Regions from separate parts of the Klebsiella sp. Sb-30 genome, predicted to be linked through region 1. Evidence: riboswitches for the same ligand, from Rfam matches in the RefSeq annotation. Region 1 holds a riboswitch; the other holds the start of a gene.
The links. A riboswitch is a leader RNA that binds a small molecule or an ion and turns the genes downstream of it on or off. The one in region 1 is predicted to bind cobalamin.
Positions count from the first base shown of each region.

Region 1 (10,413 bases):
ACCGGAAGGATGCGGCGGCAGAGTAACCGCTTAACGCCAGAACCCGGCAAGTATCGTGGGGCCGGGTTCTGTAAAAATCGCCTACTTGCGGGTTAATAAGACGCCGCACTCCATATGATGGGTGTACGGGAACTGATCGAACAGCGCCAGACGCGTGACGTCATGGGTCTGGCTTAAGGTTTCCAGATTCTGGCACAGGGTCTCCGGATTACAGGAGATGTACAGAATACGCGGGTACGCCTGCACCATCTTCTCGGTTTCACTATCCAGCCCGCTGCGCGGCGGATCGACAAAAATCGTCTCACACTGATAGCTTTTCAGGTCAATACCCTGCAGACGATTAAACTCCCGGACACCGTTCATGGCCTGCGTAAACTCTTCCGCCGACATACGGATAATCTGCACGTTATCAATATGGTTAGCCGCAATGTTGTACTGCGCTGCCGCGACCGACGGTTTGGCGATTTCCGTTGCCAGTACGCGATCGAAGTTGCGCGCCAGGGCCAGCGAGAAGTTACCATTGCCGCAGTACAGTTCCAGTAAATCTCCCGTCGCCTCTTTGGTGGCGTCCAGCGCCCACTCCAGCATCTGGATATTCATGGCGGCATTCGGCTGAGTGAAGCTGTTTTCTACCTGGCGGTAGATCATTTCGCGACCGGCAACCGGCAGACTCTCATCGATGTAATCTTGATCGAGCTCGATTTTGGTTTTGGTGGCCCGGCCAATCAGATGCACGTTGAGGTTTTTCGCGCGCAGCGCATCGCGCAGGATCTCGGCCTGCTGGCGCCACTCATCGTCGAGTTTTTTGTGGTACAGCAGCGATACCACGGCCTGGTTGCTCAGGGTCGTCAGATAATCGACCTGGAACAGTTTATGGCGCAGAACCGGGTTATCGCGCACGCCGTCAAGAATCTCGACCATCAGTTGATTGATGAGCTCACTTGCCGCCGGGAAGCTATCGACGCGAATCCGGGATTTCGTCTGCTGATCGAACATGATGTGGTACAGGTCGTCACCGTCATGCCACAGGCGGAATTCAGCACGCATACGATAATGACTTACCGGCGAACGAAACACCTCCGGAACCGGCGCGGCAAAAGGCACCATCATTTTTTGCAGACGGACGACTTTTTCTGCCAGCTGCGCTTCATATTGTTCGGTCGGAAGGTGTTCTGGGGTCATGATGCATCCTGAATAAAATAAGTACGCGGGGATTGTAGGGAAAGCGTTGGGGATGTCCAGCCCGGAGAAGGGATCAAATATAATTATAGAAGTCTGGACATCTATATGTTTCTAATTATAGCATTGTGTAACCGGTCCTGTGAGTTAAAAGGGAACCCAGTGCAAATCTGGGGCTGACGCGCAGCGGTAAGGAAGGTGGGATGAACGCATTATGCAGACACTGCCGATGTCAGGTGGGAAGTCCTCATCCATAACACGCCCCAAGCCCGAAGACCTGCCGGAATACGTCGCATTTGGTTTCTATCATCGCGTGCTACTGATGAAACCAGCGGCATCCTTTATATGTTACGGATGCTTTTACAATGATTAAAAAAGCTTCGCTGATGACGGCTCTCTCCGTCACGGCATTTTCCGGCTGGGCGCAAGACAGCAATTCAGATACGTTAGTGGTGACAGCAAATCGTTTTCAACAGCCGGTCAACACGGTTCTTGCACCGACCGACGTAGTTACCCGGGAAGATATCGATCGCTGGCAGGCGAAGGATTTGAATGACGTTATGCGTCGACTGCCTGGGGTGGATATTGCCCAGAATGGGGGGATGGGACAGAGCTCTTCTTTATTTGTCCGCGGGACCGAGGCCAAACAGGTTCTGGTGCTGATCGATGGCGTTCCCATGCCGCGCCCCGGTATTACAAACAACCCTGACCTCAATCAAATACCGCTTTCTCTGGTACAACGCGTGGAATACATCCGCGGCCCGCGTTCGGCTATTTATGGTTCCGGCGCGATGGGCGGCGTAATTAACGTCATCACCCATTCTGATAAAGAAGAATCTAAGGTCACCGCAGGCGTCGGTTCTGAAGGCTATCAGCAATACGACGGCACGCTTCGCCATCGTTTCGGTGATACGGTGGCGACGGTCGCCGGTTCCTATGAGGGCAACAAGGGCTTTAACGTTCAGCCTGACTCGAGCTGGTCTCACGATCAGGATCGCGATGGTTTCCGCAGCAAAGCGTTCTGGGGCGGTCTTGAACATAAATTTAACGATAATCTGAATGGCTTCTTCCGCGGGCGTAGCTATACCAATAATAGCGATTACGATCTGGGAAGCCCGCCATACAGCCCTGCCTACAGTGCAGATGAAGAGCAGCTCTATAACCAGAGCTGGGACGCGGGCCTGGCATTCAGCTCCGGGATCTACTCTTCACAACTGATTGCCAGCTACCAGAAGGTCAAAGACTACAACTACAGCAGCATATACGGCCGGTACAATGATGGTACGACGCTCGATCGGATGACTCAGCGTAACCTGCAGTGGGGCAATAACGTTATTGTTGGCCACGGTTCGGTGAGCGCCGGCGTCGACTGGCAACAGCAGCGGCTGACCTCGTCGGATACGGTCATATCGGATACCTACAAGCGTGATAACACCGGCCTGTATCTGACCGGTCAGCAGCAGTTTGGCGATGTGACGCTTGAAGCGTCCGGTCGCGAAGACCATGACGAGCAGTTTGGCTGGCACGGGACCTGGCAGACCACCGCCGGTTGGGAGTTTGTGGAAAACTATCGCGTGACCCTCGGCTATGGTACCGGCTTCCTCGCGCCTTCACTGGGACAGCAGTTTGGTTCGACCCGTTTTGGTATCAGTTCAAATCCGAACCTGAAACCTGAAGAGTCCCAACAATGGGAAGCCGGACTTGACGGTCTCACCGGCCCGCTGGACTGGCGCCTGTCTGCGTATCACTACAAGATCACCAATCTGATTACCTATTACTCGGATCCTGTCACCTATGAAGGCGAGTATGACAATATCAATGCCGCAACCATTAAAGGTGTTGAGTGGACCGGTAATATCGACACCGGCATTTTCAGCCACCGCGTCACGTTGCAGTACGTCGACCCGCGTAATGATGACAATGGTGAAGTCCTGGCCAGACGCTCTAAGCGACAGGCGAAGTACCAGGTGGACTGGACGATGTTCAACGTCGATATGGATGTATCGTGGCAGTATTACGGTAAACGCTACGATAACAACACGTCTCAGTACAATAATACGCAGCGCATTTTGCCAAGCTACAGCACGCTTGATGTATCTGCCGCGTATCCGATCACCGATCGCCTGACAGTTCGTGGTAAAATAGCTAACCTGTTCGATAAAGATTACGAGACAGCTTATGGCTACCAAACTGCAGGACGAGAATACTACTTGTCTGGCAGCTACACCTTCTGATCCACGTCCCACCGTGCTGGTGTTTGACTCCGGCGTCGGTGGGTTGTCGGTTTATCATGAGATTCGGCAGCTGCTGCCGAATCTGCATTACATCTACGCTTTCGATAACGTGGCTTTTCCTTACGGGGAGAAGAGTGAAGAATTCATCGTTGAACGCGTGCTCGAAATCGTCACTGCCGTTCAACAACGTTATCCGCTGGCGCTGGCCGTCATTGCCTGTAACACCGCCAGCACGGTCTCTCTTCCCGCCCTTCGTGAAAAATTCGCCTTTCCTGTTGTGGGCGTCGTCCCGGCGATTAAGCCTGCGGCCCGCTTGACGGCGAATGGCGTCGTCGGCCTGCTGGCGACGCGCGGTACGGTCAAACGCCCCTATACGCGTGAGCTGATCAGCCGCTTTGCGAATGAATGCAAAATAGAGATGCTGGGCTCCGCGGAGCTGGTCGAGCTGGCGGAAGCGAAGCTGCACGGCGAACCGGTCCCGCTGGAGGAGTTGCGGCGTATTCTGCGCCCGTGGCTGCGAATGGCGGAGCCGCCTGATACGGTGGTGCTGGGCTGCACGCATTTTCCTCTTTTACAGGAAGAGCTGCAGCAGGTGCTGCCGGAAGGTACCCGGATGATTGATTCCGGTGCTGCGATTGCTCGTCGTACCGTCTGGCTGCTGGAACATGAGGCGCCAGATGCGAAATCCAGTGACCCGAATATGGCTTATTGCATGGCGCTGACGGCAGAAACTGAACAACTTTTACCCGTTTTACAGCGTTACGGCTTTGAGAAGCTCGAAAAACTGCCACTTTAATGGCGTTTTGCACAAAAAAGAGACGGTTGAAAAGTTTTTTTAAAACAGGGCTTGTCAACGTCTCAGAACTCCCTATAATGCGCCTCCACTGACACGGAACAACGGCTTACAGGCCGCCGGGTTAGCGGGGTTCAGCGATGAACGCCAACAGATAAAAGCAAAAATAAATGCTTGACTCTGAATGAGGAAAACGTATTATACGGGACCTCGCGACAGAGCGCTCAGCGCCGTCGCACTGCTCTTTAACAATTTATCAGACAATCTGTGTGGGCACTCAAAGTGACATGGATTCTTAACGTCCTCGGACGAAAAATGAATACCAAGTCTCTGAGTGAACACGTAATTCATTACGAAGTTTAATTCACGAGCATCAAACTTAAATTGAAGAGTTTGATCATGGCTCAGATTGAACGCTGGCGGCAGGCCTAACACATGCAAGTCGAGCGGTAGCACAGAGAGCTTGCTCTCGGGTGACGAGCGGCGGACGGGTGAGTAATGTCTGGGAAACTGCCTGATGGAGGGGGATAACTACTGGAAACGGTAGCTAATACCGCATAACGTCGCAAGACCAAAGTGGGGGACCTTCGGGCCTCATGCCATCAGATGTGCCCAGATGGGATTAGCTAGTAGGTGGGGTAATGGCTCACCTAGGCGACGATCCCTAGCTGGTCTGAGAGGATGACCAGCCACACTGGAACTGAGACACGGTCCAGACTCCTACGGGAGGCAGCAGTGGGGAATATTGCACAATGGGCGCAAGCCTGATGCAGCCATGCCGCGTGTATGAAGAAGGCCTTCGGGTTGTAAAGTACTTTCAGCGAGGAGGAAGGCGTTAAGGTTAATAACCTTAGCGATTGACGTTACTCGCAGAAGAAGCACCGGCTAACTCCGTGCCAGCAGCCGCGGTAATACGGAGGGTGCAAGCGTTAATCGGAATTACTGGGCGTAAAGCGCACGCAGGCGGTCTGTTAAGTCAGATGTGAAATCCCCGGGCTCAACCTGGGAACTGCATTTGAAACTGGCAGGCTTGAGTCTTGTAGAGGGGGGTAGAATTCCAGGTGTAGCGGTGAAATGCGTAGAGATCTGGAGGAATACCGGTGGCGAAGGCGGCCCCCTGGACAAAGACTGACGCTCAGGTGCGAAAGCGTGGGGAGCAAACAGGATTAGATACCCTGGTAGTCCACGCTGTAAACGATGTCGACTTGGAGGTTGTTCCCTTGAGGAGTGGCTTCCGGAGCTAACGCGTTAAGTCGACCGCCTGGGGAGTACGGCCGCAAGGTTAAAACTCAAATGAATTGACGGGGGCCCGCACAAGCGGTGGAGCATGTGGTTTAATTCGATGCAACGCGAAGAACCTTACCTACTCTTGACATCCAGAGAACTTAGCAGAGATGCTTTGGTGCCTTCGGGAACTCTGAGACAGGTGCTGCATGGCTGTCGTCAGCTCGTGTTGTGAAATGTTGGGTTAAGTCCCGCAACGAGCGCAACCCTTATCCTTTGTTGCCAGCGGTTCGGCCGGGAACTCAAAGGAGACTGCCAGTGATAAACTGGAGGAAGGTGGGGATGACGTCAAGTCATCATGGCCCTTACGAGTAGGGCTACACACGTGCTACAATGGCATATACAAAGAGAAGCGACCTCGCGAGAGCAAGCGGACCTCATAAAGTATGTCGTAGTCCGGATTGGAGTCTGCAACTCGACTCCATGAAGTCGGAATCGCTAGTAATCGTAGATCAGAATGCTACGGTGAATACGTTCCCGGGCCTTGTACACACCGCCCGTCACACCATGGGAGTGGGTTGCAAAAGAAGTAGGTAGCTTAACCTTCGGGAGGGCGCTTACCACTTTGTGATTCATGACTGGGGTGAAGTCGTAACAAGGTAACCGTAGGGGAACCTGCGGTTGGATCACCTCCTTACCTGAAAGAACCTGCCTTTGTAGTGCTCACACAGATTGTCTGATGAAAAGTAAATAGCAAGGCGTCTTGCGATTGAGACTTCAGTGTCCCCTTCGTCTAGAGGCCCAGGACACCGCCCTTTCACGGCGGTAACAGGGGTTCGAATCCCCTAGGGGACGCCACTTGCTGGTTCGTGAGTGAAAGTCGCCGACCTCTATATCTCAAAACTGATTCTCAGGAATCACGTTTGAGATATTTGCTCTTTAAAAATCTGGATCAAGCTGAAAATTGAAACGACACACTGTTTCCTTTCTCCGTAATAAGAGAGGAAAAGCGGTGTGTTCGAGTCTCTCAAATTTTCGCAACGCGGACTGTTTTACGAAACAGTTTCGGGTTGTGAGGTTAAGCGACTAAGCGTACACGGTGGATGCCCTGGCAGTCAGAGGCGATGAAGGACGTGCTAATCTGCGATAAGCGTCGGTAAGGTGATATGAACCGTTATAACCGGCGATTTCCGAATGGGGAAACCCAGTGCAATTCGTTGCACTATCGTTAAGTGAATACATAGCTTAACGAAGCGAACCGGGGGAACTGAAACATCTAAGTACCCCGAGGAAAAGAAATCAACCGAGATTCCCCCAGTAGCGGCGAGCGAACGGGGAGCAGCCCAGAGTCTGAATCAGCGCGTGTGTTAGTGGAACGGTCTGGAAAGTCCGGCGGTACAGGGTGATAGCCCCGTACACTAAAATGCACACGTTGTGAACTCGAAGAGTAGGGCGGGACACGTGGTATCCTGTCTGAATATGGGGGGACCATCCTCCAAGGCTAAATACTCCTGACTGACCGATAGTGAACCAGTACCGTGAGGGAAAGGCGAAAAGAACCCCGGCGAGGGGAGTGAAAAAGAACCTGAAACCGTGTACGTACAAGCAGTGGGAGCCTCTTTATGGGGTGACTGCGTACCTTTTGTATAATGGGTCAGCGACTTATATTCTGTAGCAAGGTTAACCGTATAGGGGAGCCGCAGGGAAACCGAGTCTTAACTGGGCGTTAAGTTGCAGGGTATAGACCCGAAACCCGGTGATCTAGCCATGGGCAGGTTGAAGGTTGGGTAACACTAACTGGAGGACCGAACCGACTAATGTTGAAAAATTAGCGGATGACTTGTGGCTGGGGGTGAAAGGCCAATCAAACCGGGAGATAGCTGGTTCTCCCCGAAAGCTATTTAGGTAGCGCCTCGTGAACTCATCTTCGGGGGTAGAGCACTGTTTCGGCTAGGGGGTCATCCCGACTTACCAACCCGATGCAAACTACGAATACCGAAGAATGTTATCACGGGAGACACACGGCGGGTGCTAACGTCCGTCGTGAAGAGGGAAACAACCCAGACCGCCAGCTAAGGTCCCAAAGTCATGGTTAAGTGGGAAACGATGTGGGAAGGCACAGACAGCCAGGATGTTGGCTTAGAAGCAGCCATCATTTAAAGAAAGCGTAATAGCTCACTGGTCGAGTCGGCCTGCGCGGAAGATGTAACGGGGCTAAACCATGCACCGAAGCTGCGGCAGCGACACTATGTGTTGTTGGGTAGGGGAGCGTTCTGTAAGCCGTTGAAGGTGGCCTGTGAGGGTTGCTGGAGGTATCAGAAGTGCGAATGCTGACATAAGTAACGATAAAGCGGGTGAAAAGCCCGCTCGCCGGAAGACCAAGGGTTCCTGTCCAACGTTAATCGGGGCAGGGTGAGTCGACCCCTAAGGCGAGGCCGAAAGGCGTAGTCGATGGGAAACAGGTTAATATTCCTGTACTCGGTGTTACTGCGAAGGGGGGACGGAGAAGGCTATGTTAGCCGGGCGACGGTTGTCCCGGTTTAAGCATGTAGGCGGAACGATTAGGTAAATCCGGTCGTTTATTCAACGCTGAGGTGTGATGACGAGGCACTACGGTGCTGAAGTAACAAATGCCCTGCTTCCAGGAAAAGCCTCTAAGCATCAGGTAACAACGAATCGTACCCCAAACCGACACAGGTGGTCAGGTAGAGAATACCAAGGCGCTTGAGAGAACTCGGGTGAAGGAACTAGGCAAAATGGTGCCGTAACTTCGGGAGAAGGCACGCTGATGGTAAGTGAAGTGACTTGCTCATGGAGCTGAAATCAGTCGAAGATACCAGCTGGCTGCAACTGTTTATTAAAAACACAGCACTGTGCAAACACGAAAGTGGACGTATACGGTGTGACGCCTGCCCGGTGCCGGAAGGTTAATTGATGGGGTTATCCGTAAGGAGAAGCTCTTGATCGAAGCCCCGGTAAACGGCGGCCGTAACTATAACGGTCCTAAGGTAGCGAAATTCCTTGTCGGGTAAGTTCCGACCTGCACGAATGGCGTAATGATGGCCAGGCTGTCTCCACCCGAGACTCAGTGAAATTGAACTCGCTGTGAAGATGCAGTGTACCCGCGGCAAGACGGAAAGACCCCGTGAACCTTTACTATAGCTTGACACTGAACATTGAGCCTTGATGTGTAGGATAGGTGGGAGGCTTTGAAGTGTGGACGCCAGTCTGCATGGAGCCAACCTTGAAATACCACCCTTTAATGTTTGATGTTCTAACGTAGACCCCTAATCGGGGTTGCGGACAGTGTCTGGTGGGTAGTTTGACTGGGGCGGTCTCCTCCCAAAGAGTAACGGAGGAGCACGAAGGTTAGCTAATCCTGGTCGGACATCAGGAGGTTAGTGCAATGGCATAAGCTAGCTTGACTGCGAGCGTGACGGCGCGAGCAGGTGCGAAAGCAGGTCATAGTGATCCGGTGGTTCTGAATGGAAGGGCCATCGCTCAACGGATAAAAGGTACTCCGGGGATAACAGGCTGATACCGCCCAAGAGTTCATATCGACGGCGGTGTTTGGCACCTCGATGTCGGCTCATCACATCCTGGGGCTGAAGTAGGTCCCAAGGGTATGGCTGTTCGCCATTTAAAGTGGTACGCGAGCTGGGTTTAGAACGTCGTGAGACAGTTCGGTCCCTATCTGCCGTGGGCGCTGGAGAATTGAGGGGGGCTGCTCCTAGTACGAGAGGACCGGAGTGGACGCATCACTGGTGTTCGGGTTGTCATGCCAATGGCATTGCCCGGTAGCTAAATGCGGAAAAGATAAGTGCTGAAAGCATCTAAGCACGAAACTTGCCCCGAGATGAGTTCTCCCTGACTCCTTGAGAGTCCTGAAGGAACGTTGAAGACGACGACGTTGATAGGTCGGGTGTGTAAGCGTAGCGATACGTTGAGCTAACCGATACTAATGAACCGTGAGGCTTAACCTTACAACGCCGAAGCTGTTTTGGCGAAGAGACGAATGTTCAGCTTGATTACAGATTAAATCATCACGCAGAAATGCGGGGTGAAAACAGAATTTGCCTGGCGGCGATAGCGCGGTGGTCCCACCTGACCCCATGCCGAACTCAGAAGTGAAACGCCGTAGCGCCGATGGTAGTGTGGGGTCTCCCCATGTGAGAGTAGGGAACTGCCAGGCATCAAATTACGCAGTAAACTGATGTAAAAATCAGTAGTTGTAGAAAAATTCGGTGGAGCGGTAGTTCAGTCGGTTAGAATACCTGCCTGTCACGCAGGGGGTCGCGGGTTCGAGTCCCGTCCGTTCCGCCACTTATTAAAAGTTAAGCCTGCTAAGTTAATTAGCGGGCTTAATAGTAAGAGATTTAGGGGCGTAGCTCAGTTGGTAGAGCACCGGTCTCCAAAACCGGGTGTCGCGAGTTCGAGTCTCTCCGCCCCTGCCATATATAATCCTTTGCTCAGGCAAAGGATTTTTTTTGTCTGTTATTTTCCATCCCCAGAATCTGCCAACATCCTCCGTCCCTGGAGGCGTGCATTATTCCAGTATGTTTGTCTTCAGTATTTCGCGGATCTGTACCTGTTTATCGCTGTTTTGTAGCCAGATAGCGTACAGGGGGCGAGATAGCGTTGTACTGTCCGTCACCGTATGCAGGCCGCTTTTATCCTTCGCCCAGCGTGTCGGCAGCCATGTACAACCATTTAGCGCGGCGAGTTGCTGATAGGCCAGTTCAGCAGAGCTGGTTGTCAGCAGAGGAACATCATCACTGCCAATCAGTCCGACCTCATTTTGTTGGAAGTCCGGGCCCCATTCAAGGCGCAGATAATTCAATTCATTCTTAGTTTTAAATGGCGAGGCACAGTAGAGTGCCAGCGTAAAATTACCAAGCAACTGGCTGCTTAATTCGTCCATTTTCGGCGATTCTGTCGTGATCAGTAGATCAAGCTGTCGCTCATGTAACTGTTTAACAAGCG
Region 1 is NZ_CM172749.1:5,220,641-5,231,053, reverse strand. It holds gene AC236I_RS24445 (YijD family membrane protein) at 1-26, shown strand, start outside; gene trmA (tRNA (uridine(54)-C5)-methyltransferase TrmA) at 82-1,182, opposite strand; cobalamin riboswitch at 1,298-1,477, shown strand; gene btuB (TonB-dependent vitamin B12 receptor BtuB) at 1,545-3,413, shown strand; gene murI (glutamate racemase) at 3,358-4,209, shown strand; rRNA gene AC236I_RS24425 (16S ribosomal RNA) at 4,588-6,127, shown strand; tRNA gene AC236I_RS24420 (tRNA-Glu) at 6,213-6,288, shown strand; rRNA gene AC236I_RS24415 (23S ribosomal RNA) at 6,507-9,413, shown strand; rRNA gene rrf (5S ribosomal RNA) at 9,507-9,622, shown strand; tRNA gene AC236I_RS24405 (tRNA-Asp) at 9,677-9,753, shown strand; tRNA gene AC236I_RS24400 (tRNA-Trp) at 9,809-9,884, shown strand; gene hdfR (HTH-type transcriptional regulator HdfR) at 9,977-10,413, opposite strand, start outside.

Region 2 (10,413 bases), 1.1 Mb from region 1:
TCCGTAGATTGCCCGCTGCTCGACTTCCGCCAGGTCCGCGGGATGTTAAAAGGCTTTATCGACCTCGTTTTCCGCCATAACGGCCGATATTACCTGCTGGATTATAAATCGAACTGGCTGGGAGAGGACCGCGAGGCCTACACCCGTCAGGCGATGGAACAGGCGATGCGGGCGCATCGCTACGATCTGCAGTACCAGCTTTATAGTCTGGCGCTGCACCGCTACCTGCGACACCGCATTGCGGACTACGACTACGAACGCCATTTTGGCGGCGTTATTTATCTCTTTTTACGCGGCATGGACGGGCAGGGGGGCGAGCAGGGCATTTTCACCACCCGTCCCGCGCAGCCGCTGATTGACGGTCTCGATGCGCTGTTTGCCGGAGACGTTCAGGAGGTTCTGTCATGACGATGGATGAACTGCTGCTGGAAGCGGCCAGTCAGCGCCTGCTGCGCCCGTTAGATGTGCAGTTTGCCCTGATGGTGGCGCAAGAGGCGCATCCGGCGGTGAAGCTGGCGGCGGCGGTGCTTAGCCGTGATGCCGGCGAAGGGCACGTTTGTCTGCCGATAGCGCGTCTGCGGACGGACGAGTTTCTGAGCGGTAAAACCAACGAACTGCGTGAACAGCTGCTGGCCCAGGCGGGCGTCCCCGATGACTGGTCCGCGCTGCTGCTTGCTTCGGAGGCGGTCAGCGGTGGCGAACGTCCAACGCCGATCGTCCTGTGCGGCGACCGACTCTATCTCAACCGGATGTGGCGTAATGAGCTGACCGTCGCCCGCTTCTTCAACGAAGCTAACCAGGTTGTGGACGTTGACGAGGCCCTGTTGGCCCGAACGCTGGACGCGCTGTTCCCCGCCAGCGATGAGATCGACTGGCAAAAAGTTGCCGCCGCAGTGGCGTTGACCCGCCGTATTTCGGTGATTTCCGGCGGTCCCGGCACCGGAAAAACCACCACCGTCGCCAGACTGCTGGCGGCGTTGATTCAGACAACCCGGCAACCGCGCTGCCGTATCCGACTGGCGGCGCCGACCGGGAAAGCGGCGGCACGATTGACGGAATCGTTGGGGGAGGCGCTGCGTCGCCTGCCGCTAACCGATGAGCAGAAGGCGCTGTTACCTACCGAAGCCAGCACGTTGCATCGTCTGCTGGGCGCTCAGCCCGGTAGCCAACGGATGCGCTACCACGCCGGTAATCCGCTGCACCTCGATGTGCTGGTGGTGGATGAAGCTTCAATGATTGACCTGCCGATGATGGCGCGGCTGATTGATGCCCTGCCGGAGCACGGGCGGGTTATTTTCCTCGGCGACCGCGATCAGCTGGCGTCGGTGGAGGCCGGAGCGGTGCTCGGGGATATTTGTGCCTGGGTCAATGCCGGCTATACCGCCGGACGTGCGGCGCAGCTGGAGAGGCTGACCGGCCACCCGGTGCCGGCGGGAGAAAGTGATGTCGCCGGCGCGCTGCGCGACAGCCTGTGCCTGCTGCAAAAAAGCTATCGTTTTGGCAGCCATTCCGGCATCGGTAGCCTGGCTCGCGCCGTGAACAACGGCGATCGTCACGGCGTCAGAGCGACGTTACGCCAGGCCTTCGAGGATATTGTGCTGCATCCGCTGAGTACGACTGAAGAGTATGAAGTCATGCTAAAGCAGTCGCAGGAAGGATACGGTCGCTATTTGCAGCTGCTTCGCGAGCGGGCCGAGCCGGAGGCACTGATCGCCGCCTTTGGTGAATTTCAGCTACTGTGCGCCCTGCGCGACGGCCCTTACGGCGTCAGCGGGGTGAATGAACAGCTGGAGCAGATGCTTAACCGTCGGCGGGCGATAACGCTGCCGAGGCATTCACGCTGGTATGAAGGGCGTCCGGTGATGATTTCCCGCAACGACAGCGCGCTGGGGCTGTTTAATGGCGATATCGGTATTGCGCTGGAACGAGGGGAGGGGCTGCGGGTCTGGTTCCCGATGCCGGATGGCAGCATTAAATCGGTGCAGCCAAGTCGTTTGCCGGAGCACGACACCGCCTGGGCGATGACGGTGCATAAATCGCAGGGGTCGGAGTTTGACCATGCGGCGTTGATTCTGCCCGCCAAAATCGTACCGCTGGTCACCCGCGAGCTGGTCTATACCGCGATCACGCGGGCAAAACAGCGGCTCTCGATTTATGCCGATGAACAGGTGCTAACCCAGTCTATCGTCGCCCGTACCGAGCGGCGCAGCGGGCTGGCGGACATTTTTGCCAGCGGCGTGTAACTTTAACCTTCAGCCGCTAGCCGGGGATCGCCGGCTCAACCGCCAGCGGTTTCCCCGGCTGGCGCAGCGCTTAGCCGGGGAAAATGTGAGATGAGCTGGCTCCGGGGGGCGGAGGAGAGGTCGCCCGGATAAGGCGTTTACGCCGCGATCCGCGGCGGTGACATCAGCCGAGATCGGCCATCATGACTTTGGAGCGACGCTGGTAGTTGTACATCTCTTTCTTACTTTCCGGCAGCAGATCGATATCGACCGGCGTAAAGCCGCGCTCCTGGAACCAGTGAATACTGCGGGTAGTAAGGACAAACAATTTGCTCAATCCCATCTGCTTCGCCTGGGTGGCAATGCGGTTCAGCAGCACTTCCCCGCGCGATGAGCTGCGATAGTCCGGATGCACCGCGACGCAGGCCATTTCGCCGATTTTCTCTTCCGGGAACGGATAGAGCGCAGCGCAGGCAATCGTGGTGTTATCGCGCTGAATAATCGTGAATTTATCGATTTCCATCTCCAGCTGTTCGCGGGAGCGGCGCACCAGAATGCCCTGTTGCTCCAGCGGGCTAATCAGCTCAAGAATACCGCCGATATCGTTAATGGTGGCGCGGCGAATCTGCTCGGCGCTTTCCATGACGATCTGGGTGCCGATACCGTCGCGTGAGAACAGCTCCTGCAGCAGCGCCCCGTCTTCCTGATAGCTGATCAGGTGACAACGCCGCACGCCGCTGCGGCAGGCCTTAACCGCACCGCGCAGAAAACGCACCGTGCCGGAGTTGTAATCCTCTTCCGCCTCCAGCTCTTCCACACGCGCCTGAGCTTCGTTGGGGAACAGTTCGGAAACAATCACTCCATCCTGGTTGTAAACCCCCTGCGACGAGCAGAAACCGATCATCTTTTCCGCCTTCAGCTTAACGGCCAGCTGGGTGGCAATTTCTTCCGAGGTCAGATTGAAGCTTTCGCCGGTGACGGAAACGGCAACCGGGCCCATCAGCACGATAGCGCCGTTATCCAGCTGGCGATGGATCGCCTCTTCATCAATACGGCGGATGCGCCCGCTATGGCAATAATCCACGCCGTCGTCGACGCCCAGCGGCTGAGCGATAATAAAGTTTCCGCTCACCACGTTGATATGGGCGCCCTGCAGCGGGGTATTATTCAGGCTCATTGACAGACGCGCGGTAATTTCCAGCTGCAGCATGCCCGCAGCCTGTTTCACCAGTTCGAGGGTTTTGGCGTCGGTGACGCGGGTCTGTTTATGGTAGACCGGTTCGTGGTGATGCTCTGCCAGATTGGCATCAATCTGCGGGCGTGCGCCATAGACCACCACCAGGCGGATGCCCAGGCTATGCAAAAGGCCAATGTCATTGACAATACTGGAGAAATTCTCATGCTCGATTGCTTCGCCGCCGAGCATGATGACAAACGTTTTTCCCCGATGAGCGTTAATATAGGGGACAGAATGGCGGAATCCTTCTACCAGTTCAGTGCGACGCTCCTTCACCATGACCCAACCCTCAATGCATGATTATTCGTAATTAGTGTATTTTTATTCTGTTTTGGCGTTAAACGCAAGTCTAAATTTGCGACGAAACTGATAAAAATCTGTGATCAAATGCGTACTGCCTAAGATTGTTTACCCTTTTATTGATGACAGGTTATGCAGCTTTCGTTAAAGTTTCCGGTCAATCTGTCTGTTTTGAGTACGAATACGTTTTATTGCTTGGGAGTGGCATGCCGGGATACAAGTCAGGATTAAGCCGCCGTCGTTTTTTACAGGGGGCGGGCGCAATGTGGTTAATGAGCGTCAGCCCGCTGGGTTTAGCGGCCGCCGCGCAGGTCGTCGCCGTACGCGTCTGGCCGTCGTCAACCTATACGCGCGTTACGGTAGAATCCAGTCATGTGCTGAAATATCGGCAGTTTGCGTTGAGCAATCCGGAACGGCTGGTGGTGGATCTGGAAGGCGTCAATCTTAACTCCGTGCTAAAAGGCATGGGGGCGAGTATTCGCGATGATGACCCTTATATTAAGTCCGCGCGCGTCGGCCAGTTTGATCCGCAAACCGTGCGCATGGTCTTTGAACTCAAACAGAACATCAAGCCGCAGCTCTTTGCCCTGGCACCGGTGGCCGGCTTTAAAGAACGTCTGGTGATGGATCTCTATCCTGCGACCGCCACCGATGTTCAGGATCCGCTGCTGGCGTTACTGGAAGATTACAACAAAGGCGATCTCGACCGTCAGGTCCCGCCGGCAGAAAGCGGGCCGAAGCCGGGTAAAGCCGGGCGCGACCGACCTATTGTGATCATGCTTGACCCGGGCCACGGCGGCGAAGACACCGGCGCGATCGGCAAATACCATACCCGTGAGAAAGATGTGGTGCTGCAGATTGCCCGTCGGCTACGGGCGCTGATCGAAAAAGAGGGCAACATGCGCGCCTACATGACCCGCAATGAAGATGTCTTCATTCCGCTGAAGGTTCGCGTGGCCAAAGCACAAAAGCAGCGCGCCGATCTGTTCGTTTCGATTCACGCCGATGCCTTTACCAGCCGACAGCCGCGAGGCTCATCGGTATTTGCCCTGTCGACCAAAGGGGCCACCAGTACCGCCGCGAAATTCCTCGCGCAGACCCAGAACGCCTCTGACCTGATCGGGGGGGTCAGCAAGAGCGGCGATCGCTATGTCGACCATACGATGTTCGATATGGTGCAGTCGCTGACCATCGCCGATAGCCTGAAGTTTGGTAAGGCGGTGCTGCAAAAAATGGGAAAAATCAATAATTTGCATAAAAACCAGGTCGAACAGGCGGGCTTCGCGGTGCTGAAAGCGCCGGATATTCCGTCGATCCTGGTGGAGACGGCGTTTATCAGTAACGTAGAAGAAGAGCGTAAGCTGAAAACGGCGACTTTCCAGCAGCAGGTGGCTGAGTCGATACTGGCGGGGATTAAAGCCTACTTCGCCGATGGCGCCACGCTGGCAAGGCGCGGATAATACGGGAGCGGGAGATGGCGCTACTGAAGAGCGTGCACGGCGGTAATACCCGAGAAGCCGCTGCGCTGCTGGGCATTGAGGCGCAGCAGCTGCGGGATTTCAGCGCCAATATTAATCCTCTTGGCATGCCCGAGAGCGTCAGACGGGCGCTTATCGATAATCTTGCCCTGGCGGAGCGCTACCCTGACGTTGAATACCAGCAGCTGCACCTTGCGCTGGCGGAGCACCACCGTATTCCCGCATCGTGGGTCCTGGCAGGCAATGGCGAAACCGAATCCATTTTTACGCTCGTTCACGGGCTGAAGCCGCGCACGGCGATGGTGGTGAAACCTGGTTTTGCAGAATATCGCCGCGCGCTGCAGACGGTCGATTGCACTCTCCTCGAGTTCGCGCTGCGTGAAGAGGATGGCTGGCAGTTGACCGACGCGATTCTCGATGTGCTGACGCCAGAGCTGGACTGTTTGTTCCTCTGTACGCCCAATAATCCGACCGGCCTGCTGCCGGCACGCCCGCTGCTTGACGCGATTGCCGCCCGCTGCCGGGACGCCGGCATCGCGCTTATTCTTGATGAAGCGTTTATTGATTTCATTCCTGACCAGCCGGGATTTATCCCCTTTCTACAGCATAATCCGCATATCTGGGTGCTCCGCTCACTCACCAAATTCTACGCCATTCCCGGCCTGCGTCTGGGCTATCTGGTTAACAGCGATGAACGGGCGGTAGCCCGCCTGCGCGAAAAACAAATGCCGTGGTCGATCAACGCGTTTGCCGCTCTGGCAGGGGAAATAGCGCTCAAGGATAGCGCCTATCAGCAGGCCACCTGGCGATGGCTGGCGCAGGAGGGAAGTCGATTTTATCAGGCTCTCCGTCAGCTTCCTGGCCTGACCGTGTATCCGGGGCGGGCGAACTATCTTTTTTTACGTTGCCATCTCCCGGAGCCCGATCTGCAGCAGGCGTTGCTGCAGCAGCATATCTTGATTCGCAGCTGCGCTAACTATCCGGGACTGGGAAACGGTTATTACCGCGTGGCGATTCGCAGCCCTGAGGAGAATCAACGGCTGCTTACGGCGCTCAGCGCCATCCTTTCCGCCCCCCTCTGACTGCAAGCGACCGGCTCATCCGTATGGCATAATAGCCCGCCTGTTGCTTCAGACACCCGGTCTGACGAGAGTCCGGATGCAGCAGCAGGGTAACCAACAGGTGCAAGGGAAGGGGGTGAAACGCCTCCGCAGCCCCCGCTGCTGTGATGCTGACAACCCCGTAAATACCACCGGCCGCGAATCCGGGAAGGGCGGGCGAGGATGACGCTAAGCCAGAAAACCTGCCTGTCGGTCATTACCAACAACTTCGGTGGGAAGTGGGTTGCTCAGATGCGTGCCGTCGCAAGACGGCGTCAGGCGCACCTTTACACCCCGACCACTCTGAACAGGAACAGGGTATGGCGGTACGACTCCATTCATCCATTGCCGCCCGCTGGCGGGCGGCAACGAGGCCCGGGCGATGACGTTACTTGCCTGGTGCGTGGCCTGGATGCTCGATTTTATCATCGGCGACCCGCCGCGCTGGCCGCATCCGGTGCGCTGGATCGGCAATCTCATCACCTTGACTCAACGTATCGTGCGCCGCTATTGCCATCGCGACCGCGCGCTGCGCATCGGCGGCGCGCTGATGTGGCTGACGGTGGTCGGTCTGACCTGGCTCCTCTCCTGGAGCGTACTGAAACTGGCGGCAAGTCTCCATCCCTGGCTAGGCTGGGGCGTTGAAGTGTGGATGATCTTTACGGTCCTGGCCGGCCGCTGCCTTGCGGATTCCGCCCGGGAAGTCGAACGCCCGCTGCGCGCGGGCGATGTGGCGCTAAGCCGGGAAAAGCTCTCATGGATTGTCGGGCGCGAGACCTCACAGCTCCAGCCTGAACAGATAAATCGCGCGGTGGTGGAGACGGTTGCAGAAAACACTGTCGATGGCATTATTGCGCCGCTGTTTTTCCTGCTGCTGGGCGGCGCGCCGCTGGCGATGGCCTATAAAGCGGTCAACACCCTCGACTCCATGGTGGGGTATAAACATGAAAAATATCGCGCTATTGGTATGGTCAGCGCCCGCCTTGACGATGTTGCGAACTGTATTCCCGCGCGTTTGAGCTGGCTGCTGTTCAGCCTCGCGGCGTGGTTATGTCGCTATGATGGCGCGGGCGCCCTGCGTATTGGCTGGCGCGATCGCTATCAACACAGCAGCCCCAACTGCGCGTGGTCGGAAGCCAGCGTCGCCGGCGCGTTAGGCGTCCGACTCGGCGGCCCGAATGACTATTTTGGCCAGCGGGTGGACAAACCCTGGATTGGCGACGCCGTACGCGATATTTCGGTCGAGGATATTCCCCGTGCCCTGCGTCTGATGTGGGTCGCCTCGACGCTGGCGCTGGTGATGTTTATGGCCGCGCGGTATCTATGGACAGGGATGGCCTGAAAAGAGATCCGCATGGCCTTCTGGCAGCGGGGCAGTAGCAGCATAAAACAGAGCAGGATGGGAGAATAATGCGAGAAAACGCGAACGAGGAGGCCTCATGACGCAGGCAATCATGTTGCAGGGAACGGCATCCGATGTAGGTAAAAGCGTGCTGGTGGCCGGTTTATGCCGCATTTTTTATCAGGATGGCCGGCGTACGGCGCCGTTTAAATCGCAGAATATGGCGCTTAATTCGGGGATCACGGCAGACGGTAAAGAGATGGGCCGGGCGCAGATCTTTCAGGCCGAAGCCGCCGGTATCGAACCCGACGTGCGGATGAATCCTGTCTTGCTGAAACCCACCAGCGACCTGAAAGCTCAGGTGGTGCTGATGGGCAAAGTGGCGACCGATATGGATGCGGTGAGCTACCACGAGTATAAACCGCGCCTGCGCGAACAGATCCTCTCGGTCTACCGCAGCCTGGCGCAGGAGTATGATGTGCTGGTGCTGGAAGGGGCCGGTAGCCCGGCGGAGATCAACCTGCGCGATCGCGATATCGTCAATATGGGGATGGCGGAGATGGCGCAGTGCCCGGTGATCCTGGTTGCCGATATCGACAGAGGGGGCGTCTTTGCCGCGATCTACGGGACGCTGGCGCTGCTTGAGGAGCAGGAGCGCGCCAGGGTGAAAGGGGTGATCATCAATAAATTCCGCGGCGACATCGCGCTACTCTATTCCGGAATCGAACAGATCGAAGCATTAACCGGCGTCCCCGTACTGGGAGTGCTGCCGTGGCTGGAGGTCGATCTGGAGGATGAAGATAGCGTGGCGCTGCAGAAAGGGAAGTATCTGAGCACCGCGAAGCGCGAGATCGACATCGCGGTCGTGCAGCTTCCCCATACCTCAAACTTCACCGATTTCAACGCGCTGGCGGCGCAGCCGGATGTCCGCGTGCGCTACGTGAGACGCCCGCAGGAGCTGGCGCAGGCCGATTTGGTTATCCTGCCCGGCAGTAAAAATACGCTGGGCGATCTGCAGTGGCTGCACGACTGTGGGATGGCGGCGGGTGTCTTGCAGGCGCATCAGCAGGGGATTCCGCTGCTGGGGATCTGCGGCGGCTATCAAATGCTGGGCGAGACAATTGTCGATGAGGTGGAATCCGGCCTCGGGACGCAGCCCGGCCTCGGTCTGCTCAATACCGTGACGCAGTTTGCCCGACATAAAACCACCACTCAGGTCGAGGCGACAATGGCGAACGCGCTGCCGGACTGGCTGGCCGGAGCGTCTGCTCTGCGGGTGCGAGGTTACGAAATTCATATGGGGAAAACGACTCTTAACGGGAGCTGTCGTCCGTTGATGCAGCTGGAGAAACAGGGTGAGCTGGTGGCGGATGGCGCAATGACGGATGACGGACTCGTATTCGGCACTTATCTGCACGGCCTGTTCGACAGCGATGATTTCACCCGCGCGCTGGTCAACGGCCTGCGTCGGCGCAAAGGGCTGGAGGCGCTGAATGCCACTCTTCACTATGCGCAATACAAATCGCAACAGTTCGATATCCTGGCCGACGCCATGCGCCAGCATATTGATATCGAAAAGATTTACCACATCATGCAGCAGCATCAGGAGCCATCATGCTGATTCTGGTTACCGGCGGCGCCCGCAGCGGGAAAAGCCGCCACGCCGAGGCGCTCATCGCCGATTCACCGCAGGTTTTGTATCTCGCGACCTCGCAGATCGTGGATGACGAAATGGCGCAGCGGATCCAGCACCACCGCGATAGCCGCCCGGCGCACTGGCGCACCGTCGAACGCTGGCACCATCTCGATGAGGTCATTACGCCGCGTAACGATCCGCAAGAAGCCGTGCTGCTGGAGTGTATGACGACCATGGTGACCAACATGTTGTTTGCTCAGGGGGGCGAGAGCTCCCCGGACGACTGGGATTATGCAGCAATGGAGCGGATCATAGACGAGGAGATCCACTCGCTGATTGCCGCGTGCCAGCGCTGCCCGGCAAAAGTGGTGTTGGTCACCAATGAAGTGGGGATGGGGATTGTCCCGGAAAACCGCCTTGCGCGGCATTTTCGCGATATTGCCGGCCGGGTTAACCAGCGCCTGGCTGCGGCAGCGGATGAGGTCTGGCTGGTGGTATCAGGTATTGGAGTCAAAATTAAATGATCAAATTATTCTGGGCTACGCTCTCTTTTCTCAGTCGCTTACCGGTGCCGGATCGCTGGTCGCAGGGGCTGGAGATCGATCGGTATGTCCGGGGAATCGTCACTTTCCCGCTGGTCGGGGCGCTGCTGGGAGGGTTGAGCGGGCTGGTATTTCTTGCCGTTCAATCCTGGTGTGGTCTTCCGCTTGCGGCGCTGTTTAGCATTTTAGCGCTGGCGCTGCTGACCGGTGGTTTTCACCTCGATGGCCTCGCCGATACCTGCGACGGCGTTTTTTCCGCCCGGCGTCGGGAACGGATGCTGGAGATTATGCGCGACAGCCGACTGGGGACCCACGGCGGGCTGGCGCTCATTTTTGTATTACTGGCAAAAGTGCTGGTTGTCAGCGAGCTGGCGCTGCGTGGAACGTCGGTGCTGGCCGCGCTGGCGGCCGCTTGTGCCGCCGGACGTGGCGTCGCCGTGCTGCTGATGTATCGCCATCGTTACGCCCGCGAAGAAGGTCTGGGTAACGTATTTATCGGCAAAGTAAGCGGGCGACAAACCTGCGTGACGCTAGGCGTAGCGGCAATTCTGGCCGC
Region 2 is NZ_CM172749.1:987,339-997,751, forward strand. It holds gene recB (exodeoxyribonuclease V subunit beta) at 1-408, shown strand, start outside; gene recD (exodeoxyribonuclease V subunit alpha) at 405-2,243, shown strand; gene argA (amino-acid N-acetyltransferase) at 2,407-3,738, opposite strand; gene amiC (N-acetylmuramoyl-L-alanine amidase AmiC) at 3,966-5,219, shown strand; gene cobD (threonine-phosphate decarboxylase CobD) at 5,234-6,319, shown strand; cobalamin riboswitch at 6,401-6,562, shown strand; gene cbiB (adenosylcobinamide-phosphate synthase CbiB) at 6,720-7,679, shown strand; gene AC236I_RS04780 (cobyric acid synthase) at 7,777-9,300, shown strand; gene cobU (bifunctional adenosylcobinamide kinase/adenosylcobinamide-phosphate guanylyltransferase) at 9,294-9,839, shown strand; gene cobS (adenosylcobinamide-GDP ribazoletransferase) at 9,836-10,413, shown strand, end outside.
Region 2: another riboswitch for cobalamin. It lies ahead of cbiB (adenosylcobinamide-phosphate synthase CbiB); the one in region 1 lies ahead of btuB (TonB-dependent vitamin B12 receptor BtuB).